One region of the Dickeya sp. CFBP 2040 genome, then DNA from elsewhere that is predicted to be linked to it. Evidence: predicted binding sites of a transcription regulator. Region 1 holds the regulator's gene; each other region holds the start of a gene.

Region 1 (7,615 bases):
TGTACTGCACGCCGTGCTGACCGGGATTTCGGTATTCATCGCTGCCAGTATGCACTGGATTGCCGGTTTTGGCTTCAGCGCTGGTTTGGTGGACCTGGTGCTGTCTACGCGTAATCCGTTGGCGACACACTGGTATATGTTGCTGTTGCAGGGCGCAGCCTTCTTCGTTATCTATTATGTGGTATTCCGCTTTACCATCACCCGCTTTAACCTGATGACGCCGGGGCGTGAAGCTGTCGCGGCGCAGTCCTCATCCGAGGGGGTAACCGCACCTGCCGGTAATACCCAATCGGTGGCGAGAGGCTATTTGCAGGCCATTGGCGGCAAAGATAACCTGACTGGGATCGATGCCTGTATTACTCGCTTGCGGTTGAGTGTGAAGGATTCCGGGCTGGTGGATGAGCCTGCTGCTCGTACTCTGGGAGCGGCTGGGGTGATTCGCCTCAATAAGCAAAGCGTGCAGATTGTCGTTGGTACCCAGGCGGAAAACATCGCAGCGGCGTTACGCGACGTTTCACAGGAATAATTCAGCAGGCGTTATCGCTGTCAGATCTCGACAAACGGAGCGTACGTAAACGTACGCTCCGTTTTTTTATCTTGAATTTTCATGAAACAAACGGTTGTTTCCCAGCGTGGCTTGTTGGATCATTAGTGGTTATGGGTTGTTTTTTTGCATTTGAGGAACCAAGCATGAGTGAGGCTGAAGCCCGCCCAACCAACTTTATTCGTCAGATTATTGATGAAGATCTGGCTACCGGTAAACACGACAATATTCAGACGCGTTTTCCTCCAGAGCCGAACGGCTATCTTCACATTGGCCACGCCAAGTCCATCTGTCTGAACTTCGGCATTGCTGAAGATTACAACGGCAAGTGCAACCTGCGCTTTGATGATACTAACCCGGTAAAAGAAGATATCGAGTACGTTGAGTCCATCAAGCATGACGTCCAGTGGCTGGGTTTTTCCTGGAGTGGCAATGTTCGCTATTCGTCTGATTATTTTGACCAGTTACACCAGTATGCGATTGAACTGATTAATAAAGGGCTGGCATATGTCGATGAGCTGACGCCGGAGCAGATCCGCGAATACCGCGGCACGCTGACGTCCCCTGGCACAAACAGCCCGTACCGTGATCGTAGCGTCGAAGAAAATCTGGCATTGTTCGAAAAGATGCGCAGCGGCGGTTTTGCTGAAGGTACAGCGTGTTTGCGTGCCAAAATCGACATGGCATCGCCGTTTATTGTGATGCGTGACCCGGTGCTGTATCGCATCAAATTTGCCGAGCATCATCAGACCGGCAATAAATGGTGCATCTATCCGATGTATGACTTTACCCATTGTATTTCCGATGCGCTGGAAGGGATCACGCACTCGCTGTGTACGCTGGAGTTTCAGGATAACCGCCGTTTGTATGACTGGGTGTTGGATAACATTACGATTGCTGCCCACCCGCGTCAGTATGAGTTTTCCCGGCTGAACCTGGAATATGCGGTGATGTCCAAGCGGAAACTGAACCAACTGGTGAACGAGAAGGTAGTAGAAGGCTGGAATGATCCGCGTATGCCGACCATCTCCGGTTTGCGCCGTCGTGGTTACACCGCTGCTTCTATCCGAGAATTCTGCCGCCGTATCGGGGTTACCAAGCAGGACAACACGGTGGAAATGGCCGCGCTGGAGTCATGTATCCGTGATGATCTGAATGAGAATGCGCCGCGAGCGATGGCGGTGCTGGACCCGGTAAAAGTGGTGATTGAGAACCTGCCGCAAGGGTATGAAGAGTGGCTTACCATGCCTAATCATCCCAATAATCCGGAGATGGGAACGCGTCAGGTGGCGTTCAGCCGTGAGGTATATATTGATCGCGCTGATTTCCGCGAGGAAGCCAACAAGCAGTACAAACGTCTGGTGCTGGGTAAGGAAGTGCGCTTGCGCAATGCTTATGTGATTAAAGCAGAGCGAATTGATAAAGATGAGCAGGGCGTGATTACTACGATTTACTGCAGCTGCGATACGGAAACCCTGAGCAAAGACCCGGCTGATGGTCGTAAAGTGAAAGGTGTGATCCACTGGGTATCAGCAGCTCATGCGCTGCCAGCACAGTTCCGTCTGTATGACCGCCTGTTCAGCGTGGCTAATCCAGGTGCAGCAGAGGATTTTCTCTCAACCATCAATCCGGATTCGCTGAGTATTGCTCAGGGGTTTGTGGAAGCTAGTCTGGGTAATGCAAAAGCTGAAAACGCTTATCAGTTTGAGCGTGAAGGTTATTTCTGCGCCGATGGTGTCTATTCCAGCCCTGACAATCTGGTATTCAACCGTACAGTGGGGTTGCGTGATAGTTGGGCAGGGTAACAGCCGCCAGACTAGCGGTAGCCAGATAAAAATAAAACCGCCGCGGCGGTTTTATTTTTGCTCAGTATCAGACGATTAGCGTTCGTCATGTGCGCTGTCGTCTTCACGGCAGTCGCCACTACTACAATGACCATACAGGTATAAGCTGTGGTTGGTCAGCTTGATGCCATATTTCTCTGAAATCTCACGCTGGCGCGCTTCGATAGACTCATCGCTGAATTCAATTACCCGACCGCAATCCAGACAGATCAAATGATCATGATGGTGCTGCTGAGTGAGTTCGAAAACGGACTTGCCACCTTCGAAGTTGTGGCGGGTAACGATACCTGCATCGTCAAACTGGTTTAACACACGGTAAACGGTGGCCAGACCAATTTCTTCACCCATATCAATCAGCTTTTTATATAAGTCTTCCGCGCTGACGTGGTGGCATTGAGGGTCCTGAAGGACTTCCAAAATTTTCAGTCGTGGAAGTGTGACTTTCAGGCCGGCCTTTTTTAATGCGGTGTTGTTGTCAGTCATGCGGATTTAGTCCTGTTACTTGCTTTATCTGGGAGGCTATTAGCCTAGTATCATCGGTTGGCTTAAAAAAGGTCACGTGTCTCAATTATAGAACCGCGCCATCGAAATGGAAACCATGGAACTTTTGCAAGATGATTCCCGTTAACTTGATGTATTCAGGCTGGTTATCTGCAAGAAACAACGTGTATGCAAGGATCGATCATTAAACATAATCCGGCTAACCGAATAGATAGTGTACCTTGTCAGAATGAAAAGTTAAAAAAATGTATTACTGATTGTGATAGGTTTTATCTATATACATACATCGGTATGGCTCTGGGTCGATTTGCCTCAGAGCCACAGGCGAATCAGGCCAGCAACTCTTTCAGATTAAGCTCGTCACTGATTTGTTTGACCCAGTTGGATACACGTTCACCGGTCAACTCTGGTTGACGATCTTCATCAATAGCCAGACCGACAAAGTGGGTGTCATCCGCCAGACCTTTAGAGGCTTCAAAGTAATAACCTTCAGTTGGCCAGTGACCAACAATGTTTGCGCCGCGCGGTTCGATGATATCGCGAATGGTACCCATGGCATCACAGAAGTACTCTGCGTAGTCTTCCTGATCTCCGCAGCCGAAGATGGCAACCAGCTTGTCGGTAAAATCAATTTCTTCCAGTGTCGGAAAGAAATCATCCCAGTCGCACTGTGCTTCACCGTAATACCAGGTCGGAATACCCAGTAGCAGAATATCAAAACGCTCAACATCTTCTTTGCTGCTTTTGGCAATGTCGTGCAGTTCGGCAACGTCGCTTCCTAGTTGCTGCTGGATCGTCTTGGCAATGTTTTCGGTATTGCCAGTGTCACTGCCAAAAAAAATGCCTATGAGAGCCATAGATAAAATAACCTCTTGATTCCTAAGGATATGGTGCCTGAGTCACCTACGATCCGCTAATAATAGCAGACACTGTCTGATGGATAAACGTGTATCTGTTGCGGTGTGCATAAATGGCATTGAAGTGACGGATTGGTTTTTTATTAACCACTTCCTTAATGTTTTTTTAATTTTTTTAAAATACGATGTTTGTATAGGAGGCTGAAAATATGGGAAATTGATTAAATATATAAATTTTATTGGCTTTTAATCGACATAAAACACTAAATGTTCCTGTGATTTTGACGATGACAGAACATGGTGCTTTATTGAATGTAAATGTGCAGCAATATTTATTACAAAGCGAGAGACTTTTTCATCGCATAACTTAGAACAAGCCTTATCTCTTCGATCAATAGCCCGTTTATGGAGTCAACTATGCAATTCCTGAAAAATATTGCCATCCGCACGGCCATGCTGTGGGTTCTTGGCATCTTCTGCGTGTTATGGGTTGCGGTTTCGGTTTACACCATGTACTCGTTCAAAACCATGAACGAAACTTCTAAAACCAGTGCGTTACTGGTTAACAATATGAACCTGGTCAATACGGGTAATGACCAATATTTTCGTATGGTCACCCGACTGGCGCGCGCGATTGACTACCGCCAGAGCGGGGATAACCAGAAAGCGGAAGAACAACTGAAGTCAGCACAGGCTGCGTTGGATTTACTGAAATCTAATCTGGAAGCATTCAAGAAGATTGACCATGCCGGCCTGTCTCAGGAATTGGTTGATGCGGTGACCCGCGACTGGAGTAATCTGATTACTCAGGGTGTCGATCCCATGTATCAACGTGCGGCAGACAAAAAATTTGATGAATACGACAAATATTCTAAAGACGTCGTTCCTGCCTTTAGCCGTCAATTCAATGTTTCTTTTACTAACTTCAACAAGGCTGGGTCGGAGATGTTCGTCGATGCCGGCAATCGGCTGGAAGCTATCACCGGTGTAGGACAGACTATTTTGCTGGCAGGCTTGGTCGCAGGTTTGCTGATGCTGTTCCTGACTGATCGCTATCTGGTGGCTTACCTGGTGCGTCCGCTTAACGATTTGCGTGACCATTTCCTGGTGATTGCTGCTGGTCGTCTGGGAAAACCGATTCTGGATTTTGGCAACAACTGTGTGGGTAAACTGTTCCCGCTGCTGCGTGATATGCAAACCAGTCTGGCTAATACCGTCAGTACGATTCGTACCAGTGCTGATTCCATTTATCAGGGCGTGTCGGAAATTGCTTCCGGTAACAACGACCTGGCGTCTCGCACTGAATCGCAGGCGGCAGCACTGGAAGAAAGCGCTGCCAGTATGGAACAGCTGACATCGACGGTGAAACAGAATGCTGAAAACGCCAGTCACGCCAGCCAACTGGCCCGCCAGGCGTCCACCACAGCCAGTAAGGGCGGTGAATTGGTAGACAACGTGGTGAAAACCATGGCGGAGATCTCCGGCAGCTCGAAGAAGATTGCTGAAATTACCAGTGTGATTAATGGCATCGCCTTCCAGACCAACATTCTGGCGCTGAATGCGGCGGTAGAAGCGGCGCGTGCGGGCGAGCAAGGGCGTGGATTTGCGGTGGTGGCGGGTGAGGTAAGAAGCCTGGCGCAGCGCAGTGCACAGGCGGCGAAAGAGATCGAAAATCTGATTGCCGAGTCGGTTCGTTGCGTGGATAACGGTTCAGCGCTGGTGGCCGATGCAGGTAGCACCATGAGCGAGATCGTTAATGCAGTGACCAATGTCACCGATATCATGTCTGAAATTGCCATTGCGTCGGATGAACAAAGTAAAGGTATTGCTCAGGCGGGTCTGGCAATCACGGAAATGGACGGCGTCACTCAGCAGAACGCCGCGCTGGTACAGGAAGCCTCTGCGGCAACACGTTCGCTGGAAGAACAGGCGATGGTGCTGACCGAAGCCGTATCGGTATTCCGGCTGACAGAGGAACAGATGACTGGGTTGCAGCCACGGCGTGAACGTCAGGCACCAGTCAGAGCAGTGGCTGCCCCTGCTGCCAAGGCATTGCCAGCCGCGACAGCCAGGAAGAGTAATGATAATTGGGAAACGTTCTGATGTGCTGAGAACGACCGGCGTCATGGATGACGCCAGTGAGCGTTAGTCTTGTTGTTCCGCCAGCTGCGCCAGCAGTATTTGTTCAATAAGTTCACTGCGGCTGATGCTTTTCTGCTCAGCCAATGCATTCAAAATATCTACTGCTTCACTGTTGATTTTCAGCTCGACACGACGCAGCCCCCGTACCTTGTCACGCCGCAATTGATTACGCTTGTTGATCCGTAACTGCTCGTCGCGTGAGAGCGGGTTGGTTTTAGGCCGCCCAGGGCGGCGCTCGTCCGCGAACAGATCCAGTGTGGTGCGATCCGTTTGTTCTTTTGCCATAACTAATGGTACTGCAAGCAATTCGGCCAAAACGCCGCACTGGATCACCGGGATTCGAATACTGGGGGTAATCCGTTGCTTTCAGCAACGCAGGCGGTGTTTTGATGAAATGTGGTTAACGATGCAAGTGGCCAGACAGCCGTCCCTCATACTTAGCGCGCCATAATACCCCAGCCGTTGAGGTGGCGACAACGTTTACTGGGGACAAGGCTCAATTAAACTGTGGTATGACGTCGATGGATATGGCTGCCGGCGTCCGATACCTCAGTCAGTGGTTAGAAATCGGTGGATAGCGCGTAGCACCGCCTCCGGTTTTTCTGCGTGCACCCAGTGCCCGGCGCCACTCACCACATGCGCTTTGGCGGCGGGAAACTGGCGCAACAGCACGTCGCGGTAGCTATCATCCAGATAAGGTGATTCGCTGCCGCGAATAAACAGGATGGGTCCAGTCCAGGCGGGCACCTCTCGCCAGCCGACAATGTGTTCGTACTCATCCCACAGCACCGGCACGTTAAAACGCCATTCTCCTTGCTGAAAGGATTTTAGTAAGAATTGCACCACACCCTCTTCACCCGGCAGATAATCGCGCATGATTGCCGCAGCTTGTGCCCGTTGCTCCACACCCGCGTCACTGGCGGCGCGAATGGCGGCGAACACCTTGTCGTGACGCCGAACCTGATAATCCACTGGGGCGATATCAATTGCCACGATACGGTCAATACATTTGGCAAGCGTCTCGGTCAGCGCCATCGACACTTTCCCGCCCATCGAATGGCCGATCAGAATGACTCGCTCCAACCCCAGCTCATCGATCAACTCGCGCACGTCCTGCGCCATCGCCGGATAATTCATCTCCAGAGAACGGGGCGACAGCCCGTGGTTGCGCAGATCAATCTGCAACGTATCGTGATGTTTTTGCAGATCACGCGCCAGTACGCCAAGATTGTCCAGGTTACCAAACAGGCCATGAATAAGGATTACGGGTAATCGATTTTGCGGTTGTTGTGCGTTTTGCCAGCGATAATTCAATTTCATGGTGAAGTTCATTCAGAGAGACAGTGGCTTAGGGTATCATGACTTTATCATGGCGTTTGGCCGCAGCGTAAACGCTATCGGGCGGCGTCAGCCGGGCAGGGAGCGAAAACCGCGCTCATGTACGGGATTTGTGCGACATATTCAGGATAATCCTGAATATGTCGCCACCGGCGTCTGCCGCTGTTCGTGGGTTGCGCATAGCCTGTATAATTCCTAATGATTGATTAAAGACATAAAACAGTACTGGATAAAGATGAAAACTATTGAGGTCGACGACGAGCTTTACCGTTATATCGCCAGCCACACTCAACATATCGGCGAGAGTGCATCGGATATTTTACGGCGTATGCTGAAATTCAGCGGCGCGCAGTCAACACCGTCGGTGGCCCCGTCGACAGCGGCGTTGA
Region 2 (7,615 bases), on a different contig from region 1:
GACGACGCGACGGCGAGGCAATGTCCGGTTGCGCCGCCGGACAAGCAGAAGGGTGAGAAGCGTGTGGCCCGTCCTGCGGGCCAGTGGTATGACTCATGATAGCTCGCCTCAGTCCAGTCCAAGCACGCCACGCAATTGCGCCAGGTCTTCCGCCAGTGTGGTGATCGGCCCTTTCAGCGCCGTGCGGTCGGCATCACTCAGTTTTTCGTAGGATTCAAATCCGTCTTTAGTTTTGTACTTCGCCAGCACGCCATCGACTGTTTTGAAGTTGGCGTCGATCTTGCCAAGCAACGGCTTATTGGCTTTCTCCAGCAGTGGGCGCAGCAGGTTGACAATTTTCTGCGCGCCGTCAACGTTGGCCTGGAAATCCCACAGATCGGTGCGGCTGTAGCGATCTTCCTCGCCGCTGATCTTGGTTGCGGCGACTTCTTCAATCAAGCCGGATGCGCCGCCCACCACCTTACTCGGCGGGAATGTCAGGCTGGCGATGCGTTTTTGCAGTTCCTGTGTATCGGCATACAGTTGATCGGCGTAATGCCCCATACCTTTGGTGGAGTGATCGGCAAACAACGCTTTCTCCAGCCGGTGGAAACCGGTGAATTTCGGGTCATCGGCTTTCTTCTCGTAGTCGTCTTCACGGGCATCGATACTGCTGTCCAGATCGGAGAACAGTTCGGCAATCGGCTCAATACGTTCGTAGTGCTGACGGGTCGGCGCATACAGCTTACGTGCCTCTTCCAGCTTGCCGGCTTTGATAGCGGCGGTGAACAGTTTGGTCTGCTGCACCAATCCTTCCACTTCTTTGGTAACGTACACTTTGTATTCGGCAATCGGCCCGACCAGATCCAACACGTTGGTTTTTGCGACGGCGGCATCATCGCTGGCAGTCACTACCAGTTTACCTTTCGGGTTGCTAAGCAGACCGCACGTCATGTCGTACTCTCCCGGCTCCAGGTTGGCAGTCATTTTCTGGGTAAAGCCCGGTGCGATATTCTCACGCTCTTCCACCACCATCACCCCTTTGAGGATTTCCCATTCCAGGTTTTTCTGGCTGGCGTTGGTGACGACAAACTGCGTTTTACCCGCGGCTACCGTGACTTGCATCGGCTCGCACTGCTTGTCATTAACCGTTATCTTAACCTGCGGAATATCCGCGGCCAGCGCATTGAATGCAGGAAAAACCAGCAGGGCAGCGCACAGCGCTGAGCGGCGGAACAATGGTGTAGACATAGAATTATCCCTTTTACATTAATTGTTAACTGTGATAGTTGTTAGTTGTGACAATAATTAATGGTGATGCTTACGCGCCATCGGCGCCGTGGCTGGCTCCATACGTTGCGGCATGAAAAAGAACACCAGCGCCGGAGTCAGATACAGAAAATAGACCACCACTTCGCTAACCGTCGGGGTTTCCTGATAGCCAAACATCCCTTCCAGCAGCGTGCCAGTCAGGGTATGGGTTGACAGCGTGGCGCTAAAATCGAACGCGATTTGCTGAAATTGATTCCACAACCCCGCTTCGTGAAAAGCGCGGATTGCTCCGGCTGCCAGACCGGCGGCAACAAACAGAATGAACAGGCTGCTCCATTTGAAGAACTGGGCCAGCCGCAGTTTCACTCCCCCCCAATAGATCATCATCCCGACCACGACGGCACACAGCAGCCCCAGTACAGCGCCGAGCGGCGCGTAAATGCCGACATCCTGCTGGAATGCCGCCAGCAGAAAGAACACCGACTCCAGCCCTTCACGCGCCACGGCGAAGAACACCATCGCCACCAGCGCCCACCCCTGACGTCGGCTGGCACTGAGCGCCTGATCGATAGCGCCTTCCAGATGAAGGCGTACCGAACGCGACACCTTGCGCATCCAAAACACCATGTAGGTCAGAATGATCACCGCAATAACCGCCACTATCCCTTCAAATAGTTCCTGTTGTTTTTGCGGAAACTCGCCGGTAGTGGCGTTGATGAACACCCCAAGCGCTAAACATAACGCCAGTGCCAGCGCAACCCCTATCCAGACCGCCCCTAACCACTGTTCACGCTGGGTGCGTTTCAGGTAGCTGGCAATCAGGCTGACGATCAACGCGGCCTCCAGTCCCTCTCGGAACATGATGAGTAATGGAACGAACATGGATGAATACTCCTTCAGGCAAACCCAGCACGCAGACGAGCACACTGCGCAGGAATACAAATAGGATAAAGAATGATAATAGTTCTTATTAATGAGAAAATGTAAGGTGGGGTAAAGTAATTTTTTCTAATCAAATATTTCAGCGCCAGCGGGCAACGTTTCGGTTTCATTCGTCGCCGCCCAGCGCTGGGGCTGGAACCATTTACTTAATTGCTAACAGCCACTTATTTCATCGGTAACTGCTTTTCCACTAACGCCACCCACATGGCAACGCCGTGCGGAATCAACGCGTCATTAAAGTCATACCTGGCATTGTGCAATGGGTGGGATGGGGTATCACCATCTGCCCCCAACCAGAAATAAGCGCCGGGACAGTATTCGAGCATACAGGCGAAATCTTCAGATGCCATAGAAGGAGCGATGTCCCAATGTACCTGATTCGCACCAAATATCGTTTCCGCTACCTCGCGTACCGTTTGCGCACTCCGCGCATTATTGCAAGTCACCGGATAACCAGGGTAATAACTCATCGACCCCGTCACGCCGAACACCTCAGGAATTTGCGCCACAAACTGCGCAATTAATGCCTTTACCTGTTCACGCACCGAGGCTTGCAGGCAACGCAGCGTACCACGCAGCACCACTTTTTCCGGAATAACGTTGATGGCCTCGCCACCCGCAATCTGCGTGATACTGATCACTACAGACGACTGAGGCGACAGGCGTCGGGAAGGGATAGTCTGTAACGATAACACCAACTGAGAAGCGGCCACGATAGGGTCAGCGCCATTTTCCGGCATAGCGGCATGACAGCTTTTGCCGGTCAGTACAATTTCAAACGAATCAAGCGAGGCCATCATGGCGCCGCAGTTCAATCCGGCATGTCCAACAGGCAGTCCCGGCCAGTTATGCAATGCATAAATGCCATCCATCGGGAAACGGGTAAACAGCCCTTCTTCCACCATACGACGCGCACCGCCAAGGTTTTCTTCCGCCGGCTGGAAAATGACTCGCACCGTCCCGCTGAAACGGCGAGTCTCGCTGAGATGGCTCGCCGCCGCCAGCAGCATCGCGGTATGCCCGTCATGACCACAGGCGTGCATCACGCCGGGGTGTTGAGATTTATAGGGAAGACTGCCCAGTTCCGTAACCGGTAGCGCATCCATATCGGCACGCAATCCGATGATCGGCCCAGGGCCATTTTCCAGCGTTCCCACCACGCCCGTTTCCGCCAACCCGGTATGGACCTGAAAGCCAAAGCGAGACAGCAACGTCGCTACCATTTCGGATGTCTGGCGTTCATGATAACCCAGTTCCGGATTAGCATGTAATTTGTGCCGCCACTCAATGGCCTGCGCAATCAGCGCCGGAGAAATCCCCATACTCTCCTCCTCATTGATTCACACCTCAGCCACCTGCTCCGATGTGTATTTTGCCCCAGACTCAGTCACCCTAATGATGACTTACTCTACCCCAGCCACCAATACGGACAAAGATTATCTGCCGGACAGTAAAGATACTTTTGGCATAACGCTTCGTGAACAATCCACCCTGCTTTGCGTATAACGCCTATGGCGACTGACGTAGCACAGATTGACATGACGTGGCACAGACTTACGTGGCATAGATTTTTTCAGGAAAAATAAGAGGTGAGTGCGTGTTTCATCGCTATACAAACACAACAACATCAACAAACTGACTTTTCAAATTCACGTTTCTCCCATCGTGCCGTGATGTGTGGTGTGCCACAATGAACCCCACAGTATGGCATTAGCCATCGCATCAGAAGAAAGGAGTAAAAATGAGTGACGCACCTGCCGCTGGCCTGTCTGCCAGCGAGGCGCTGGACCGACTGGAAGCGCTGTATGATGGCGCAGTCAGAGCGCTGCGTACCGCAATCGGCGATTTCATTAACCACGGCACCCTGCCGGATGCCGCCGCTCGCGCCAATGGGCTGTTTGTGTATCCGGAACTGCGCATTACCTGGGACGGACTGTCGCAAAAGCACAGCAAAACCCGTGCGTATGGCCGCCTTACCCACGGCGGCAGCTACCGCACCACCGTCACCCGTCCACAGTTGTTCCGGCATTATCTGGCGGAACAACTGGCAATTCTGGAAAACGATTATTCGGCCACTATCGACGTCGCACCATCGGACAAAGAGATCCCTTACCCCTATGTGATCGACGGTGCCAATCTGAAGCTGGAACGCTCAATGAGTGCTGCTCTGGCGCAGCATTTCCCCACCACATCGCTGGCGCTTATCGGCGATGAAACCGCTGATGGTCTGCTACAGACGCTTGACCATTTCCCCTTGTCACACTTTGACGCGCTGCGTACTGACTTTTCTCTGGCACGCCTGCGCCACTACACCGGCACCCGCGCCGAGCACTTCCAGCCGTTTGTGCTGTTTACCAACTATACCCGTTACGTTGATGAGTTCGTACGCTGGGCTTGTGATCAGATTGCCGATCCCTCCAGCCCGTACCGGGCATTGGCCTGCGCAGGCGGCGCAATGATCACCGCCGACACCGAGAACCCGCAGCAGGCGGTATCCGATCTGGCATGGAAAAATCATCAGATGCCGGCCTATCATTTGATCTCGCGCGAAGGGCGCGGCATTACGCTGGTGAACATTGGCGTCGGGCCGCCTAACGCCAAAACCATCTGCGATCATCTGGCGGTACTGCGACCACACGCCTGGCTGATGATCGGCCACTGTGGCGGCCTGCGGGAAAGTCAGAATATCGGTGATTATGTGCTGGCACATGCCTACCTGCGCGACGATCATGTGCTGGATTCGGTGTTGCCGCCGGATATCCCAATCCCCAGTATTGCCGAAGTACAACGCGCCTTGTATGACGCCACCAAGCAGGTCAGCGGTATGCCGGGCGAAGAAGTGAAACAACGGCTGCGCACCGGTACCGTGGTCACCACCGACGACCGCAACTGGGAATTACGTTATTCCGCCTCGGCGCTGCGCTTCAACCTTAGCCGGGCGGTGGCGGTAGACATGGAAAGCGCCACTATTGCCGCGCAGGGATATCGCTTTCGCGTGCCATACGGCACGTTGTTGTGCGTGTCGGATAAACCGCTGCACGGTGAGATCAAACTCCCCGGTCAGGCAAACCGCTTTTATGAAGGGGCGATTTCTGAGCATTTGCAGATTGGCATCCGTGCGGTAGATTTGCTGCGTGCTGAAGCCGAACACCTGCACTCGCGCAAACTGCGCACCTTCAACGAGCCTCCATTCCGCTAAATAAAATAAAACCGCTCTCAGGCTAACGAGAGCGGTTATCGATTGTTCATTCACAGAATCGTTTTATAAAGGGTTGCTGGCCCGCTGCGCCGAAACGGCGTAGATGAAGTAAGAGTTTCTGGTCTATGATGAAAAATGACCGGCAAGTGAACACCGCCGGCCTGATATTCATAGCGAACCAACATGCGATTGACAGAAAAGGAGAGCGTTATATGTCAGGCAGTAAAAAGAAAAAGAGTCCGATTGGTCTGGATGTGCAGCAGTCTGAAAAGATTGCCGCCAAACTGAACACGTTGCTGGCTAACTACCAGATTCTTTACATGAATGTGCGCGGTTATCACTGGAATATTTCCGGCGCGGCTTTTTTCGAACTTCACGCCAAGTTTGAGGAAATCTACAACGAACTGCTGCTGAAAATTGATGAACTGGCGGAGCGTATTCTGGCACTGGGCGTGCAGCCGCTACATGCCTACAGCGACTACCTGGAAGTAGCGGATATCAAAGAAGACGTCAACGCCACCGATGGCAAAAAAACGCTGCAAGGGCTGCTGGCCGGTTATGCGGTGCTGCTGCAACAGCAGCGGGAAATCCTGCCGCTGGCGGCGGATGCCAGCGATGAAGGCACGGCGTCGCTGATGACTGATTACATCAAAGAGCAGGAAAAACAAATCTGGATGTTCAATGCCTACCTGAAATAACCCCGGCCTGACGCCTCGTCACAATCACTACCCCGTCCAGGACGGGGTTCATGCATTAACGGCGTCCAACTAACTGACCAGCAGGACGCCGTTAGCAAGGCTCAATGACGATTAAAAATCGACATTGACGCCCAATTGGAAGGTGCGTCCCGGCATCACCGCCAGTTCACGGTTGTAACTATCCTGATTAGTGCTCAGCGTCAGCTGGCGGCTGCTCAGATAATCCCAGTATTTCCGGTCGGTCAGGTTATAAACGCCGCCGCTCAGCCGCACATTCGGCAGCACGCGCCAGTAGGCAGTCAAATCCACCAGCCCGTAGCCCGGAACGCGCATGTACTGAACGGTCGAATCGGTCAGCGCCGCGCCAGTATTGTTATACCCCTGACGGTTGGTGGCGGTGGCGCGCTTGCCTTTCTGGAAAGTCGTGGTGATGGCGGCACCGTAGCGGTTATCCGTCTCGTCCCAGGCCAGACCGACCACCGCTTTCACCGGCGCTACGCTGTCGAGGTCAACGTATTTGTCGCCCAGATAGCGGGATTTTGACTTGCCTTCGTTATAGCCGACCGCCAGCGTAGTACTGAACCCACCGAGCGCGTCGAACCAGGTGCCCCACTTCACGCGACTGCTGAATTCCGCGCCGTAGATGTAAGCCTTGTCACGGTTTTCCATCTGGTAAGCGGTATAGATATTCGACGGTACGTTGGCGAATTTTTCCGGATTGGCGGCGCGGGTGTAGCGGGTGCTGGCGATAAAGTTCTTGTAGTCGTTGTAGAACACGGCGGTGCGGAAGTTGACCCCGTCGGTCACGTCGCCTTTCACCCCCCACTCATAGTTGTTGCTGGTTTCGGTTTCCAGATTACTGTTGCCGATCAGCGCGTACTGCGCGCGGCCAGCATAGTTGGAACCCAGGCTCCAGGAACCGTACAGCTGGCTGGCATCCGGGAACTGGGCGCCGCGGCGATACTGCAGGTAAGTACTCAGGCGCGGCGTCAGTTCATACTGCAGGCTGAGCGACGGCAGCACTTCAGTATCACGGGTGGTCTTGCCGTACAGCGACTGCACATCGCTCGCGGTGATCACACTGCTGCCCGCACTCAGGCTGGACAGGTTGCGTGACTTCGTGCTCTGGTGCGCCACCCGCACGCCAGGGGTGATAGCCAGCGTCTTGCCGGCCAGCTCGACCTCCATCTTATCCTGCACGAAACCGCCCAGACTATAACTGCGGCTGTCCGCCTCCGGCTGCATAATGGCGTTGGGACCGGTCTGTACCGGTGTTTGATGGAACGGTCGTTCGGTGTCGGACTGCTGAGCGTTAACACCCCAGGTGAACTGGTGCATACCCCAGGATTTCAGCAGGCTGGTTTCAGCGCCGTAGGTTCTGACGTTGTAGTCGGAGTTGACCTTCTGCATACTGCCGTCGTCCAGCGGCATGTCGGTGTCGTCTTTTGCACTGGAGCGCTGGGCGTAGACACGAGAATCCACCGCATCCACCCAGCCGGTGTTGGTGGCGGAGGTCCAGCTGTGG
Region 3 (7,615 bases), on a different contig from region 1:
CTGCAACGCGACTATTTCCAGCAGCACGGTTCACCGCTGCTGGTTGATTACCTGCAACGCGAATTGCAGGACGGCGCTCGCCACGTGGTGGAAACCGAGCACTGGCTGGCGGTGGTGCCCTACTGGGCGGCCTGGCCGTTTGAAACGCTGCTGCTGCCCAAAGCCCACATCCTGCGGCTGCCGGACATCACCGCGACACAGCGTCAGGATTTGGCGTTGATGCTGAAAAAACTCACCAGCCGCTACGACAACCTGTTCCAGACCTCATTCCCCTACTCAATGGGTTGGCACGGTGCCCCCTTTACCGACGGCGATCAGCAACACTGGCAGTTGCACGCGCATTTTTATCCGCCGCTGCTGCGTTCCGCCACTGTGCGCAAATTCATGGTGGGTTACGAAATGCTGGCGGAAACCCAGCGTGACTTAACCGCCGAGCAAGCCGCAGAGCGGCTGCGGGCGGTCAGCGACATTCATTACCGTGACGACAGTCACTCTCGTGATTCAGGAGTTCAGGCATGACCTTATCAGCACGCACCCAGGCGATTTTCCAGCAACAGTTCGGTTATCCGGCAGCCCTCACGGTACAGGCGCCGGGCCGGGTCAACCTGATAGGGGAACATACCGACTACAACGATGGTTTCGTTCTGCCCTGCGCCATCAACTATTCGACCACCATCAGCGCCGCACCACGCGATGACCGGCAAATTCGGGTGATTGCGGTAGATTACGACAACCAGCAGGATCAGTTTTCGCTGGATGCACTGTTCGAACATCATCCGCAGTGGCAGTGGGCGAATTATGTCCGCGGCGTCATCAAGCATCTGAAAACCCGTAGCGATGCCTTTGGCGGCGCGGATCTGGTGATAAGCGGTGACGTGCCGCAGGGGGCCGGGCTGAGTTCGTCGGCATCGCTGGAAGTGGCGGTCGGTAAAGCCATTCAGGCGCTGTACCAGCTGCCACTGGACAATGTAGCGCTGGCGCTCAACGGCCAGGAAGCGGAAAACCAGTTCGTCGGTTGCAACTGTGGCATCATGGATCAGATGATTTCAGCGCAAGGCCAGCGTGGCCATGCATTGCTGATCGATTGCCGGTCACTGGAGACACGCGCGGTATCGATGCCGGATAACGTGGCGGTGATGATTATCAACTCCAACGTCAAACGCGGTCTGGTAGACAGTGAGTACAACACTCGCCGCCAGCAGTGCGAAGCCGCAGCGCGTCATTTTCAGGTTAAAGCGTTGCGTGACGTCAGCGAGGCAGATTTTGCTGCCAATGCAGCCGGTATGGATGAGGTTGTGGCACGCCGTGCACGCCATATCATTACCGAAAATGCCCGCACGCTGGCAGCAGCCGATGCGTTGACGCGCGGCGACCTGCGCCAGATGGGCGAACTGATGGCTGCATCTCATGCCTCAATGCGGGATGATTTCGAAATCACCGTGCCGCCTATCGACACACTGGTGGAGATCGTCAAAGCGGTGATCGGCGATGAAGGCGGCGTGCGGATGACCGGCGGTGGATTTGGTGGCTGTATCGTGGCGTTGATCCCACAACAGCACGTAACAGCGGTGCAAAATGCCGTAATGCAGGAGTATCCGGCGAAAACCGGATTGCAACCCACCTGTTACGTCTGCCAAGCCTCGCCAGGAGCCGGTTATGTCGAATGACCCTGTTGAACCGCGCGCGCCGCACACGGCGCTCGCCCCGGATGGTCAGCCCTTTCAGTTGACCTTATTGCAAAATCGTCACGGCACGCGAGTGACGCTGATGGATTGGGGAGCCACCTGGCTCTCCTGCCAGTTACCGCTGTCTGGCGGCACAACGCGTGAAGTGCTGCTAGGGTGTGCGCCTGAGCAGTACCCGCATCAAACCGCCTATCTGGGCGCGTCAGTAGGGCGTTACGCCAACCGTATCGCCAACGCCACACTGCGTCAGGGCGATGCGCTGATTCGACTGAAGGCGAACCAGGGGCTGCACCAGTTACATGGCGGACCAGATGGATTCCACGCGCGGCGCTGGCAAATACTGCAACAGAGTGATGATCAGGTCACCTACCAGTTACATTCGCCGGATGGCGATCAGGGTTTTCCCGGCACACTGATCGCACAGGTCAGTTATCAACTGACTGATCAGAACGCATTGGACATTGAGTATCAGGCCGAGGTAGACCAACCCTGCCCGGTGTGCCTGACCAACCATGCCTATTTCAACCTTGATGGCGAACTGACCGACGCACGGCATCATCGGCTGCAACTGCTGGCGGATTACTATCTGCCGGTAAATCAGGACGGCATCCCCGGTGATACATTGCGGGAGGTAGCGAACAGTAGTTTCGACTTCCGCCAGCCCAAGACCCTGATGCAGGATTTTTTGTCCGATGCCGACCAGCAGGCTGTGCGCGGTTATGACCACGCCTTTCTGTTGCATCGCACCGGTGGCTCCATCGAAAGCCCAGCAGCCAACCTGTGGTCATCAGACGGCAAGGTCCACATGCAGGTCTACACCAGCGCCCCGGCGTTGCAACTCTACAGCGGTAACTTTCTGGCTGGCACGCCGTCGCGCGATGGGCCGCCTTATGCCAACCATGCCGGGCTGGCGCTGGAAAGTGAGTTTCTACCGGACAGCCCCAACCATTCGGACTGGCCACAACCCGACTGTTGGCTGAAACCCGGTAAGCGCTACCGGTCACTTACCCGTTATGCGTTCACCGTCAGTCCCACTGACGCCCCCGCAGACTGATGCATACCAGAGAGCCAGTACACTGGCTCTCTTAATTGCCATCCCTTTTAGGAATAGGTAGCGGTCTTTCCTGCTTACCGGTAACCGTTTTTCCCCGGCAAATAACAACCGCGATAGAGGGAGGGTATGTCACACGCAGGCCATGTCAATGCCGAAAAATCTTCACCAAACTCAACGCGTCAGAGCCTTTTTGAACAGCGTCAAAGACACCATGATGATTATTACACTACCAGTTATGCTGTTTGGCAGCATCTGGCTGCTGTCTCTGTTTGACTATAATTTACCTGTCGTCAATGCAGTGGAAAAATATCACCGTTGGAAAAAGTAATGGCCAACTGCTGCCATACCTGTGGTTCATGTGAATCGGCGGCATCGGCGGCACGCCATTGCTGTCGATGAGGGTAATTTCTGCACTGTTTTTGTTTCCCCATCGCCTGTGGTGGAGAAACAGACAAGCTGAAACGATAAAGCCGCTTAATTTATCGTCATTTTGGCGGCATATAAATCAGGCGGCTGAATGACTAGCGATTGCCGATAACCGCTCTCCGGCCCTATAATGAGCGTAGTTATCATAGAAATCTTAGTATATGAAGGAGTTAAGCTATGGCTGTAACTAAGCTGGTACTGGTGCGACATGGTGAGAGCCAGTGGAACAACGAAAACCGCTTCACCGGCTGGATGGATGTTGATCTGTCCGAAAAAGGCGTCAATGAAGCCAAACAGGCAGGTAACCTGCTGAAAGAAGAAGGTTTCAGCTTTGATTTTGCCTACACCTCTGTGCTGAAACGTGCCATTCACACCCTGTGGAACGTGCTGGACGAGTTGGATCAGGCATGGCTGCCAGTAGAAAAATGCTGGAAACTGAACGAACGTCACTACGGTGCGTTGCAGGGCCTGAACAAGGCGGAAACCGCTGAAAAATATGGTGACGAGCAGGTTAAACTGTGGCGTCGCGGTTTCGCGGTTACTCCACCGGAACTGACCCGTGATGACGAACGTTTCCCTGGACACGATCCGCGCTACGCGTCGCTGAGCGACAAAGAGCTGCCGCTGACTGAAAGTCTGGCGCTGACCATCGAACGCGTGGTGCCTTACTGGAATGAAAACATTCTGCCACGTATCAAAAAAGGCGAGCGCGTGATCATCGCTGCACACGGCAACTCGTTGCGTGCACTGGTGAAATATCTGGATAACATGAGTGAAGAAGAAATTCTGGAGCTGAATATCCCGACCGCAGTACCGCTGGTCTATGAATTCGACGAAAACTTCAAACCGATCAAACGCTACTATCTGGGCAATGCCGACGAGATCGCGGCCAAAGCAGCCGCAGTAGCCAATCAGGGTAAAGCGAAGTAATTCCTGATACGCCAAGACATCATCTGTAGCACAGATGATGGGAAAGTAGTAAAAAACCCGGTTTAGCCGGGTTTTTTCTTATCTGACGATAGCGGATATCAGCCGCGACGCTGACGTACTGCCGCTGCCAGTTGACGCAGCAAGCTATCGGTATCATCCCAGCCAATACAGGCATCAGTAACACTCTTGCCGTATACCAGCGGTTCACCGCTTTCAAGACTCTGGTTACCTTCCACTAAATGGCTTTCCACCATAACGCCCATGATAGCTTTCTCACCACCCGCTACCTGGCGGCATACATCTTCACAAACGTCCATCTGCTTTTTGAACTGCTTGCAGCTGTTGGCGTGGCTGAAATCGATCATCACCTGTGCTGGCAGGCCCGCGTTTTCCAGACCCACTTTCACTGCCTGCACATGCTCTTCGCTGTAGTTCGGCGCTTTACCGCCACGCAAAATAATATGACAGTCGTGGTTGCCGCTGGTATTGACTATCGCCGAATGGCCCCACTTGGTCACCGACAGGAAACAATGCGGCGCACGAGCGGCATTAATAGCGTCAATCGCTACCTTGATGGTGCCGTCAGTACCGTTTTTGAAACCCACCGGGCAAGACAAGCCAGATGCCAGTTCACGGTGCACCTGAGACTCAGTGGTACGGGCACCGATCGCCCCCCAGCTCATCAGGTCCGCCACGTACTGCGGCGTGATCATATCCAAAAATTCACCCGCTGCCGGCAAACCGGTATCGTTAATATCCAGCAATAACTGGCGGGCGATGCGCAAGCCATCATTGATCTGGAAACTGTTATCCATATGAGGGTCGTTAATCAGTCCTTTCCAACCCACAGTGGTACGCGGTTTTTCAAAATAGACGCGCATCACCACTTCTAAATCATCACGCAGTTCTTCGCGTAATTTCAGCAAACGGGCCGCATACTCTTTAGCCGCTTTCGGATCATGGATGGAGCAGGGTCCAATCACCACCAGCAGACGGTCATCATGACCTTTGAGGATGTTGTGGATAGCGTTACGGGCATTAAATACTGTCTGTGCTGCACGCTCAGTGGCAGGGAATTTTTCCAGCAGCGCGACGGGGGGGAGCAACTCTTTAATTTCTTTAATTCTCAAATCGTCATTCTGGTAATTCATAATGGGTCCATGTCTCCGCAGCAACAGACTATCGTCTCCTGCCTGTTCGGAGGTGAAAACGAAAAAATAAAAGTATCGTTATTTATATTGAAGGCTGATTATTATAAGTCAAGCGGTTAAAAAATTGGCGTAATAATAGCCATGTGTGTTAACCGCTATCCGCTGCGTGCGGGAAACGATTTGGTCGTGCCGCACCCAGCTCAAGCAATGAGCACTGGTGCGCGGCAGACGATAAAACCACAGGAATGAGAAGATTCGAGACAGGCTACCGTAAACCGTGTTACACATGGTTTACGCAACCTCAACCAGGCGAAGCCCATCGCAACCGGGGATATACACCAGCAACCGGCACAACCTATATCATTCGGGCCAGTGGCTGCGAGCGATTATTTCGCGCACCTTTGATCCATAGCCAGGTGCCATTAAAGGCAATCAGCGTCAGCACCATATACTGCAGCGACATGGCATAGACTCCCTGATACGCAAAAATCACCACGCTGATAATGTCTATCACCACCCATAACAGCCAGTTTTCCACATATTTTCGGGTCATCAGCAGCATGGCTGCTACTGACAATACCGTCATCGCCGAATCCCAGAATGGAAACGCATCTGGTTGCAATGTCGGCATCGCCACATCCAAACCAACAGCCTGCATCAACATCACAGCGGTACGGGTCAGTACGCAAAAAAATGGGTCGATATAATGTGACATCAGCACAATCGCAACCACACATCCCGCACTCCACCATATCGCTTGCCGTCGCGGCAACCAACGCACCTGCAGTTCCAGTGCTTTGTCATCTATGGTGCGGCTCCATGCGTACCAACCATACAAATTGGCGACGAAAAAGAAAACCTGCAACAACAAACTGGCGTATAACTGAATCTGAAAGAAGATCAATGCAAACAACGACACATTGACCAGACCAAACAGATAATTCTCGGTCTTTTCTAAACTAGCCAGCCAGATACATATCAGACCGGATAACGTCCCCAGCGCTTCAACCCACGACAGGTCATAACCATTGGCCCCTAATGGGATGTGAACCAGAATATTGCTGGTACTAAAAAAATCCATCTTTACTCCTGAATGGTATTGACTACAGCCTGGGTTTAACTGCGAACTCCAGCATCCGATTCAGCGGCACCAGGGCACGCTCACGAATATCGGCGTCAACCTCAATAGTGTGATGATGGGATACCTCTGGCTTCTCCAGAGCCGTGGCAATCGCCTCAAGCCCATTCATCGCCATCCACGGGCAATGAGCACAACTGCGGCAAGTCGCCCCTTCACCAGCTGTCGGTGCTTCCAGCAGCACTTTTTCCGGACAGGCCTGCTGCATCTTGTAAAAAATACCTCTATCTGTCGCCACAATCAGTTCCGAATGCGGTAATTGCTTCGCGGCCTGAATCAGTTGACTGGTCGAACCTACGGCGTCTGCCATCTCCACCACGTTGTGGGGTGATTCCGGATGAACCAATACCGCTGCCTGCGGATATAGTGCCTTCATGCGTCTTAGCGCCTGGGTTTTAAATTCGTCATGCACAACGCACGCGCCCTGCCAGCACAGCATATCGGCTCCGGTTTGTTGCTGCACATAGCGCCCAAGGTGACGATCCGGCCCCCAGATAATCGTTTCGCCTAAACTATCCAGATGCTCGATCAACTCCACGGCAATGCTGGAGGTAACAACCCAATCCGCCCGCGCTTTGACCGCCGCCGATGTGTTGGCATACACCACCACGGTACGATCCGGATGGCTATCGCAAAAGGCGCTGAATGCTTCAACCGGGCACCCCAAATCCAGCGAGCATTCTGCTTCCAACGTCGGCATCAGCACCGTCTTCTCTGGATTGAGTATCTTCGCTGTTTCCCCCATAAACCGGACCCCGGCAACTACCAGCGTGCTGGCAGCATGGGTGCGACCAAAACGCGCCATCTCCAGCGAGTCTGCCACACAACCACCGGTTTCTTCGGCAATTGACTGAATTTCCGGATCGGTATAATAGTGCGCTACCAACACCGCATTACGCACTTTCAGCAAATGTTTAATACGGTCACGAAACTGTTGCTTTTCCTCTTCAGATAACCGCCTGGGTTTTGCAGGAAAAGGGTAATCGACAGTAAGTGGTTCAAAAAACAAGCCCATCATGGAATTCCACACAATTGCAGACGTTAAGATAATGTCACTATTGAGAATGATTGTTTCATATGCTAAACAAAATATCGTAATAGCGTCATAAAGTCTGCCATTTCCTTACTAAGAAATTTCAGAAATACAAAATGTGTTTAATTTATTAAAAATACGATGTCACTGATACACAAGGCGGCCTGAGCAGGCCGCCTGCGAGGTGATCAGGAAAAC
Region 4 (7,615 bases), on a different contig from region 1:
TTTCCGTACACACCCATGACGATCTCGGTCTGGCCGTGGGCAACGCCATGGCGGCAGTACACGCCGGCGCACGCCAGGTAGAAGGCACGCTGAACGGCATCGGCGAACGTGCTGGCAACTGCGCGCTGGAAGAGGTGATCATGTCGCTCAAAGTTCGCAACCAGTTAATGAACCTGCATACCAGCATCAATCATCAGGAAATCTATCGCACCAGCCAGATAGTCAGCCAGATCTGCAACATGCCGATCCCGGCCAACAAGGCGGTGGTGGGTTCCAACGCCTTCGCTCACTCTTCCGGCATCCATCAGGACGGCGTGCTGAAGAACCGCGAAAACTACGAAATCATGACGCCGGAATCGATTGGCCTGAAAGAAGTGCAGTTGAACCTGACGTCCCGTTCCGGTCGTGCCGCGGTCAAGCACCGCATGGAAGAGATGGGTTATAAAGAAGGCGATTACAATCTGGATACGCTGTACGCCGACTTCCTCAAACTGGCTGACAAGAAAGGCCAGGTGTTCGACTATGATCTGGAAGCACTGGCGTTCATCAACAACCAGCAGGAAAGTTCCGAATTTTATCGTCTGGACTACTTTAGCGTACAGTCTGGCTCTAGTGTGATGGCAACAGCATCCGTCAAATTGTCATGTGGTGACGAGACACTATCTGAAGCCGCTACCGGCAACGGTCCGGTTGATGCGGTGTATCAGGCGATTAACCGTATCACCGGCTACCCGATCAATCTGGTCAAATACCAGTTGTCCGCCAAAGGGCAAGGCAAAGAAGCGCTCGGCCAGGTGGATATCGTGGTGGAATATCAAGAGCGCCGTTTCCACGGCGTGGGTCTGGCGACCGATATCGTCGAATCCTCCGCTAACGCGATGGTTAACGTATTAAACAATATCAAACGTGCACAACTGGTCGAAAAAGAAGTGCAACGTTTGCAGCAACACAACAAACACAACAGTCAGGAAACAGTGTGATGAGCAAGAGTTACCATATCGCCGTCTTACCCGGTGACGGCATCGGCCCGGAAGTGATGGCTCAGGCGTATAAAGTATTGGATGCGGTTCGCCAGCGTTTTGATCTGCGTATCACCACCAGCGAATACGACGTCGGCGGCATCGCCATCGACCGTCAGGGTACGCCGCTGCCGCAGGGCACGGTTGAAGGCTGTGAGCAGGCTGACGCCATTCTGTTCGGCTCGGTCGGCGGCCCGAAATGGGAACATCTGCCGCCGGCAGAGCAACCAGAGCGTGGCGCGCTGCTGCCGCTGCGCAAACATTTTCGCCTGTTCAGCAACCTGCGCCCGGCGCGCTTGTATCAGGGGCTGGAAGCCTTCTGCCCGCTGCGTAGCGACATCGCCGCCAACGGTTTCGACATTCTGTGCGTGCGCGAACTGACCGGCGGCATCTACTTCGGCCAGCCGAAGGGCCGCGAAGGCAGCGGTATGTATGAACGCGCGTTTGATACCGAGGTGTATCACCGTTTCGAAATCGAGCGGATTGCGCGCATCGCCTTTGAGTCGGCGCGCAAACGCCGCAGCATCGTCACCTCCATCGATAAAGCTAACGTGCTGCAAAGCTCGATCATGTGGCGCGAAATCGTCAACGAAATCTCACGCGACTACCCGGATGTCCAGTTGAATCATCTGTACATCGACAACGCCACCATGCAGTTGATTAAAGACCCGTCTCAGTTTGACGTGCTGCTGTGTTCCAACCTGTTCGGCGACATTCTGTCCGACGAGTGCGCAATGATCACCGGTTCGATGGGCATGTTGCCGTCCGCCAGCCTCAACGAGCAGGGCTTTGGTCTGTTCGAACCAGCGGGCGGTTCCGCACCGGATATCGCCGGCAAGAACATCGCCAACCCGATCGCCCAAATTCTGTCCGCCGCGTTGCTGCTGCGCTACAGCCTGGGGGCGGATGACGCCGCCACCGCGATTGAGCAGGCAGTCAACCAGGCGCTGGCGGAAGGTTACCGCACCGGCGATCTGGCTAACGGCGGCAAAGCCGTCACCACCGACGAAATGGGCGATGCCATTGCCCGATTTGTAGCAGAAGGGGCGTAATCATGGGTAAGACCTTATATCAGAAGCTGTTCGATGCACACGTAGTGCATGAAGCACCGAATGAAACCCCGCTGTTGTATATCGACTGCCATCTGGTGCATGAGGTGACCTCGCCGCAAGCATTTGACGGTTTGCGCGCCATGGGCCGTAAAGTCCGTCAGCCGGGCAAAACCTTCGCCACCATGGACCATAACGTGTCCACTCAAACGCGTGACATTAACGCCAGTGGCGAAATGGCGCGCATCCAGATGCAGGAACTGATTAAGAACTGCGCCGAATTTGGCGTACAACTGTATGACCTGAACCACCCATTTCAGGGCATCGTACACGTTATCGGGCCAGAACAAGGTATGACGCTGCCGGGGATGACCATCGTCTGCGGCGACTCCCACACCGCCACCCACGGCGCGTTCGGCGCACTGGCATTCGGTATCGGTACCTCTGAGGTCGAGCATGTACTGGCGACGCAGACACTGAAACAAGGCCGCGCCAAAACCATGAAGATCGAGGTCGTGGGGGATGCGGCACCGGGCATCACCGCTAAAGACATCGTGCTGGCAATCATCGGTAAAACCGGCAGCGCCGGCGGTACTGGCCATGTCGTGGAATTCACCGGAAAAGCTATTGAAGCGCTGAGCATGGAAGGTCGCATGACCCTGTGCAATATGGCGATCGAAATGGGCGCCAAAGCGGGTCTGGTGGCCCCGGACGACACCACCTTCGCTTACCTGAAGGGCCGTCAGTTCGCCCCCACCGGCAGCGGCTGGGACGCCGCAGTAGCATACTGGAAAACCCTGCGTTCCGATGCCGATGCCCACTACGACGCAGTAGTGACATTGAACGCCGCCGATATCGCCCCGCAGGTGACCTGGGGTACTAACCCCGGTCAGGTGATCGCCGTTGACCAAATCATTCCGATGCCGGAATCCTTCAACGACCCGGTGGAACGCGCTTCGGCGGAAAAAGCGCTGGCGTATATGGGCTTGCAGCCGGGTGTAAAACTGACGGAAGTCGCTATCGACAAAGTATTTATCGGTTCCTGCACCAACTCGCGTATTGAAGACTTGCGCGCCGCCGCCGCCATTGCCAAAGGACGCAAAGTGGCCGACGGCGTGCAAGCCTATGTCGTGCCCGGTTCTGGCCCGGTTAAAGCGCAGGCGGAAGCCGAAGGTCTGGACAAGATCTTCCTGGATGCCGGTTTCGAATGGCGTCTGCCCGGTTGCTCCATGTGTCTGGCGATGAATAACGACCGTCTGAATCCGGGCGAGCGCTGCGCGTCTACCAGCAACCGTAACTTTGAAGGGCGTCAGGGCCGTGGCGGTCGTACCCATCTGGTCAGCCCGGCGATGGCGGCTGCGGCAGCGGTTACTGGTCGTTTCGCAGACATTCGTGAACTGAATTAAGAGAGGCAATCCATGGCTAAATTTACCCAACACACTGGTTTGGTGGTGCCGCTGGATGCCGCCAACGTCGATACCGATGCGATTATCCCGAAGCAGTTTCTGCAAAAGGTGACCCGTACCGGTTTCGGTCAGCATCTGTTCCACGACTGGCGTTTTCTGGATGACGCTGGCCAGCAGCCTAACCCGGACTTCGTGCTGAACCAGCCGCGCTATAAAGGTGCCAGCATTCTGCTGGCACGCGAAAACTTCGGCTGCGGCTCTTCCCGCGAGCACGCGCCGTGGGCGCTGACCGACTACGGTTTTAAGGTGGTGATCGCACCGAGCTTTGCCGATATTTTCTACGGCAACTCGTTCAACAACCAACTGTTGCCGGTCAAACTGAGCGATGCCGATATCGACGACCTGTTCAAACTGGTAGCCAGCCATGAAGGCATTACCTTCACCGTGGATCTGGAAGCTCAGCAGGTTAAAGCGGGTGACAACACCTACTCGTTTGAGATAGACAGCTTCCGCCGTCACTGCATGATCAACGGTCTGGACAGCATCGGCCTGACGCTGCAGCACGAGGACGCCATCGCCCGTTACGAGCAGCAACAACCGGCGTTTCTACGCTAGTTTGGCTTTGTGGGCTTTTAAACCACTTAAGTGCAGATAAAGGGTTTTCCGGCGTCAAAAACTGTGCTGAGGTGGGTGACTTCGCCGGGTGAGCGGCATGGATGCCGCGAAAGCCCGTGCCGCGTCTGGAACGCGTCACGGGCGGCCCGAACAGCGAAGGCGAACGCCGAAGGAACCGCGAAGCGGCACAGTTTAGCCCTCAAGCCAGTGGTCAAGGAGAGGCGGCGTCTGAGCCTCTCCTTGTCGTGCGTGCGGCGGTGCTGCAAAGGGAGAATCGACGTTATCGCGCACGAAACCTCCCACCGGTCTTGCATAAACTCGTCAGCAACAAAAACAACGCGGTTGTTTGTCGACAACCTCAATGAGAACGCGGACCACGGCTCCAGTAGGCCATAAAGGTGACGGATTCCTGCGCCAGGCCTTTTTCTGCCAGCAGATACCGGCGCAACGCCTTCACCGCTGAGGATTCAGCCGCTACCCACCCGAAGAACTGCCCTTGCTGCGCACTGGCCGGTTCCCAGACCTTCTCACCATCAGCAATATCCGTCACCATAACAGGGCTTGCCTGCACCTGTGCTGTCGGGCATGACCAATGGCGTGCCGCCTCCAGCAAACGCTCACCATAGGTCGCGCCCGTGCCTTCACGCGGCAACCAGACCACCTCGGCGAACGGCAAATTGCGATAATCGTCAGTGCAATCGGCCTGTAACGGTACTTCGATAAACGCCTGCACCTGCGGTGGGTTATCCTGCTGCGCCAACTGTTCCAGAATGCCTTTGATCGCCGGTAATGCAGTTTCATCGCCCATCAGCAGCACATGACGGGTGTTTTCCGACAGCACCCACTCGTAGCCGCCATTATCACCGGCAAAATCGCCGCGCGGCGCTACCACCTGCAACACTGCACCGGGTTGTGCGCTCAGTACCCAGGCCGAAGCCGGTCCTTCGGTGCCATGCACCACGAATTCCACCACCATTTCGCCAGCGTCGGTATCCAGACTGCGAAGGGTGTAAGTGCGGGGGATTGGGCGTTGTAATTTGGGCATCGCCTGCACCAGCTTATACCACTCGCCGACATCCGGCAGGCGCGGCGGCGTGCCGTCTTCGGCGGGCAGTAACACTTTAATACGTTGATCCGGCGAGCAAATCTTCATCATCTTCACCGCCTCTCCCCTGAATACACAACGCATCAGCGATGGAGTAAGCAATGTTTTGTGAGCCAACCTAACATCAAATACTTTATATTCCTTTACCCCAGCCATAACCCGCCCTTACCTCTTTTTTTAGTGATTCTCCAGCAACACGGTCTGAAAACGATGTACTGATGCCAAACTCCGCACAGTTTTACCATCTAAAATAAGTAATGAGAAATATTATTAATTCAATTTACATTCTCAAATAAACCATGACTTCCCCACTTTGGATTGCCTGTGGGATCACGGTTTTGTCCGGCACTTTTCGCCTATGCTGATTGTTCGTTATTCACGAGATAAGGAGACCTCATGACACGCATCATCCGGTGTTATCGCCTGAGCCTCTCCGGCGACTGTCGCCCCTGGTTCAACATCGACCACCGCCTTACCGACGATTTCCCACGCTCGTTTCATGCCTGATTCAGCCTGACGCTGATTTTTCCCCTTTTATTTCAATTTATTATTTTTGACGTCATACAGCGGCAAACCTGCCTGCTGACTGGCGTCATGGAGATATTGCATGAAACGCATCCCTGAACCTTTTCGCATCAAAATGGTAGAAAACATCCGTATGACCACCCGCGACGACCGGGAAAAAGCCTTGCAGGAAGCAGGCTATAACCCGTTTTTGTTGCGCAGCGAGGATGTCTACATCGACCTGCTGACCGACTCCGGCACCGGCGCCATGAGCGACCGTCAGTGGGCAGGGTTGATGATGGGCGACGAAGCCTACGCCGGGTCGCGCAACTACTACCATCTGTGTGAAAAAGTACAAACGCTGCTGGGGTATCCGTTTACCATTCCTACCCATCAGGGGCGTGGGGCAGAACAGATTCTGTTCCCGTGTCTGATAGCCAAAAAGCAGCGTGCAGGTGGCGGTAAAAAACCGGTGTTTATTTCTAACTTCCATTTCGACACCACCGCTGCCCATGTGGAGCTGAACGGCGCGCGCGCCATCAACGTGGTGACACCAAAAGCCTTCGACACCACCACCTATTACGACTGGAAAGGCGATTTCGACCTTGACCTGTTACAGACCACCATCGAGCAACACGGTGCGGACAACGTCGTGGCCATCATCACCACCGTCACCTGCAACAGCTCCGGCGGCCAGCCGATTTCAATGGGCAATATGCGTGAGGTGTATCGCATCGCGCAGCAACACGGTATTCCGGTGGTGATCGACTCCGCACGCTTCTGTGAAAATGCCTGGTTTATTAAACAACGTGAAGCCGGTTATGAGAACCGCTCGATCAAAGCGATCGTCCATGAGATGTACCAATACGGCGACATGCTCACCATGTCAGCGAAGAAGGACCCGATGGTGAACATTGGCGGCCTGTGCTGTTTTCGCAGCGACGAAGAGCTGTTCAACGAGGTGCGCATTCGCTGTGTGCCAATGGAAGGGTTCGTCACTTACGGCGGACTGGCTGGGCGCGACATGGAAGCACTGGCCATCGGTCTGGAAGAAGGCATGAACGAAGATTATCTGACTTACCGCATCGGTCAGGTGACCTACCTTGGCGAACGCCTGCGCGCCGGTGGTATCCCAATTCAGTACCCGGTAGGTGGGCACGCGGTGTTTGTCGATGCGAAAAAGCTGCTGCCGCATATCCCGGCGGAACAGTTCCCGGCACAAGCGCTGAATAACGAGCTGTATCTGGAAGCGGGCATTCGCAGCGTAGAAATCGGCTCATTACTGCTGGGACGGGACCCGGATACTGGCGAACAGAAACCCTCGCCGCTGGAACTGCTGCGCCTGACCATTCCACGCCGGGTGTATACCAACGATCACATGGATTACATCGCCGATTCGTTGATTGCACTCAAGGAGAGAGCCAGCAGCATCAAAGGGCTGACCTTCACCTATGAGCCGCCGGTATTGCGCCACTTTGTCGCCCGGCTGAAACCGGTGGAATAACACGCCACCAGAAAACCTGCCATAAAAAAGCCAGCGGAACACGCCGCTGGCTGGTGAACAGCACCATTACTCAGAACACTACGGCGGTTTCCCGCCGACGTTCTCACTCTCATTTGATGCCGTCAGCTTTACAGCCAGCGACGATAGTCTTCCTCCTCCATATCCTGGATCTGCCACTGCGTAACCTGTAACAGCAATGCCATTCGCTGGGTAGCGGTGAGTACACCCCATCCCCGACGACAGCCTCGGCAAAGCCAGCGACGATATACCCTAAATAATTCGAGTTGCAGGAAGGCGGCGACGCAGAGAATCCCCAGGAGCTTACTCAAGTAAGTGACTGGGGTGAGCGAGGAAAGCCAACGCACCTGCAACTTGAAGTATGACGGGTATAAAAGCGGAATAACCGGCACATA

The links. Region 1 encodes Fur, which represses iron uptake genes when iron is present. Its sites were predicted from a motif close to ATAATAATGAGAACNACTATCAA; they were not measured.
Region 2: a site for Fur is predicted at 2,206-2,228, ahead of efeU (iron uptake transporter permease EfeU). Genes of this name have one in related genera too.
Region 3: a site for Fur is predicted at 3,296-3,318, ahead of gpmA (2,3-diphosphoglycerate-dependent phosphoglycerate mutase). Genes of this name have one in related genera too.
Region 4: a site for Fur is predicted at 5,446-5,468, ahead of Dpoa2040_RS12795 (siderophore-interacting protein). Genes of this name have one in related genera too.

The regions. Positions count from the first base shown of each region.
Region 1 is NZ_JAAVXH010000028.1:27,543-35,157, reverse strand. Features, by position in the region: gene nagE (N-acetylglucosamine-specific PTS transporter subunit IIBC) at 1-526, shown strand, start outside; gene glnS (glutamine--tRNA ligase) at 691-2,349, shown strand; gene fur (ferric iron uptake transcriptional regulator) at 2,425-2,871, opposite strand; gene fldA (flavodoxin FldA) at 3,219-3,746, opposite strand; gene Dpoa2040_RS03910 (methyl-accepting chemotaxis protein) at 4,164-5,849, shown strand; gene ybfE (LexA regulated protein) at 5,892-6,173, opposite strand; gene ybfF (esterase) at 6,438-7,208, opposite strand; gene seqA (replication initiation negative regulator SeqA) at 7,462-7,615, shown strand, end outside.
Region 2 is NZ_JAAVXH010000039.1:39,943-47,557, reverse strand. Features, by position in the region: gene efeB (iron uptake transporter deferrochelatase/peroxidase subunit) at 1-97, opposite strand, end outside; gene efeO (iron uptake system protein EfeO) at 109-1,230, opposite strand; gene efeU (iron uptake transporter permease EfeU) at 1,288-2,133, opposite strand; gene Dpoa2040_RS05665 (M20 aminoacylase family protein) at 2,358-3,515, opposite strand; gene Dpoa2040_RS05660 (AMP nucleosidase) at 3,935-5,392, shown strand; gene Dpoa2040_RS05655 (Dps family protein) at 5,605-6,090, shown strand; gene Dpoa2040_RS05650 (TonB-dependent receptor domain-containing protein) at 6,202-7,615, opposite strand, start outside.
Region 3 is NZ_JAAVXH010000051.1:22,627-30,241, forward strand. Features, by position in the region: gene galT (galactose-1-phosphate uridylyltransferase) at 1-519, shown strand, start outside; gene galK (galactokinase) at 516-1,667, shown strand; gene galM (galactose-1-epimerase) at 1,657-2,739, shown strand; gene Dpoa2040_RS06910 (hypothetical protein) at 2,888-3,067, shown strand; gene gpmA (2,3-diphosphoglycerate-dependent phosphoglycerate mutase) at 3,343-4,095, shown strand; gene aroG (3-deoxy-7-phosphoheptulonate synthase AroG) at 4,194-5,246, opposite strand; gene pnuC (nicotinamide riboside transporter PnuC) at 5,602-6,327, opposite strand; gene nadA (quinolinate synthase NadA) at 6,350-7,399, opposite strand; gene Dpoa2040_RS06935 (DUF554 domain-containing protein) at 7,606-7,615, opposite strand, start outside.
Region 4 is NZ_JAAVXH010000087.1:240,419-248,033, forward strand. Features, by position in the region: gene leuA (2-isopropylmalate synthase) at 1-980, shown strand, start outside; gene leuB (3-isopropylmalate dehydrogenase) at 980-2,071, shown strand; gene leuC (3-isopropylmalate dehydratase large subunit) at 2,074-3,474, shown strand; gene leuD (3-isopropylmalate dehydratase small subunit) at 3,487-4,089, shown strand; gene Dpoa2040_RS12795 (siderophore-interacting protein) at 4,448-5,350, opposite strand; gene tnaC (tryptophanase leader peptide) at 5,591-5,701, shown strand; gene tnaA (tryptophanase) at 5,802-7,202, shown strand; gene sgrT (glucose uptake inhibitor SgrT) at 7,331-7,531, opposite strand.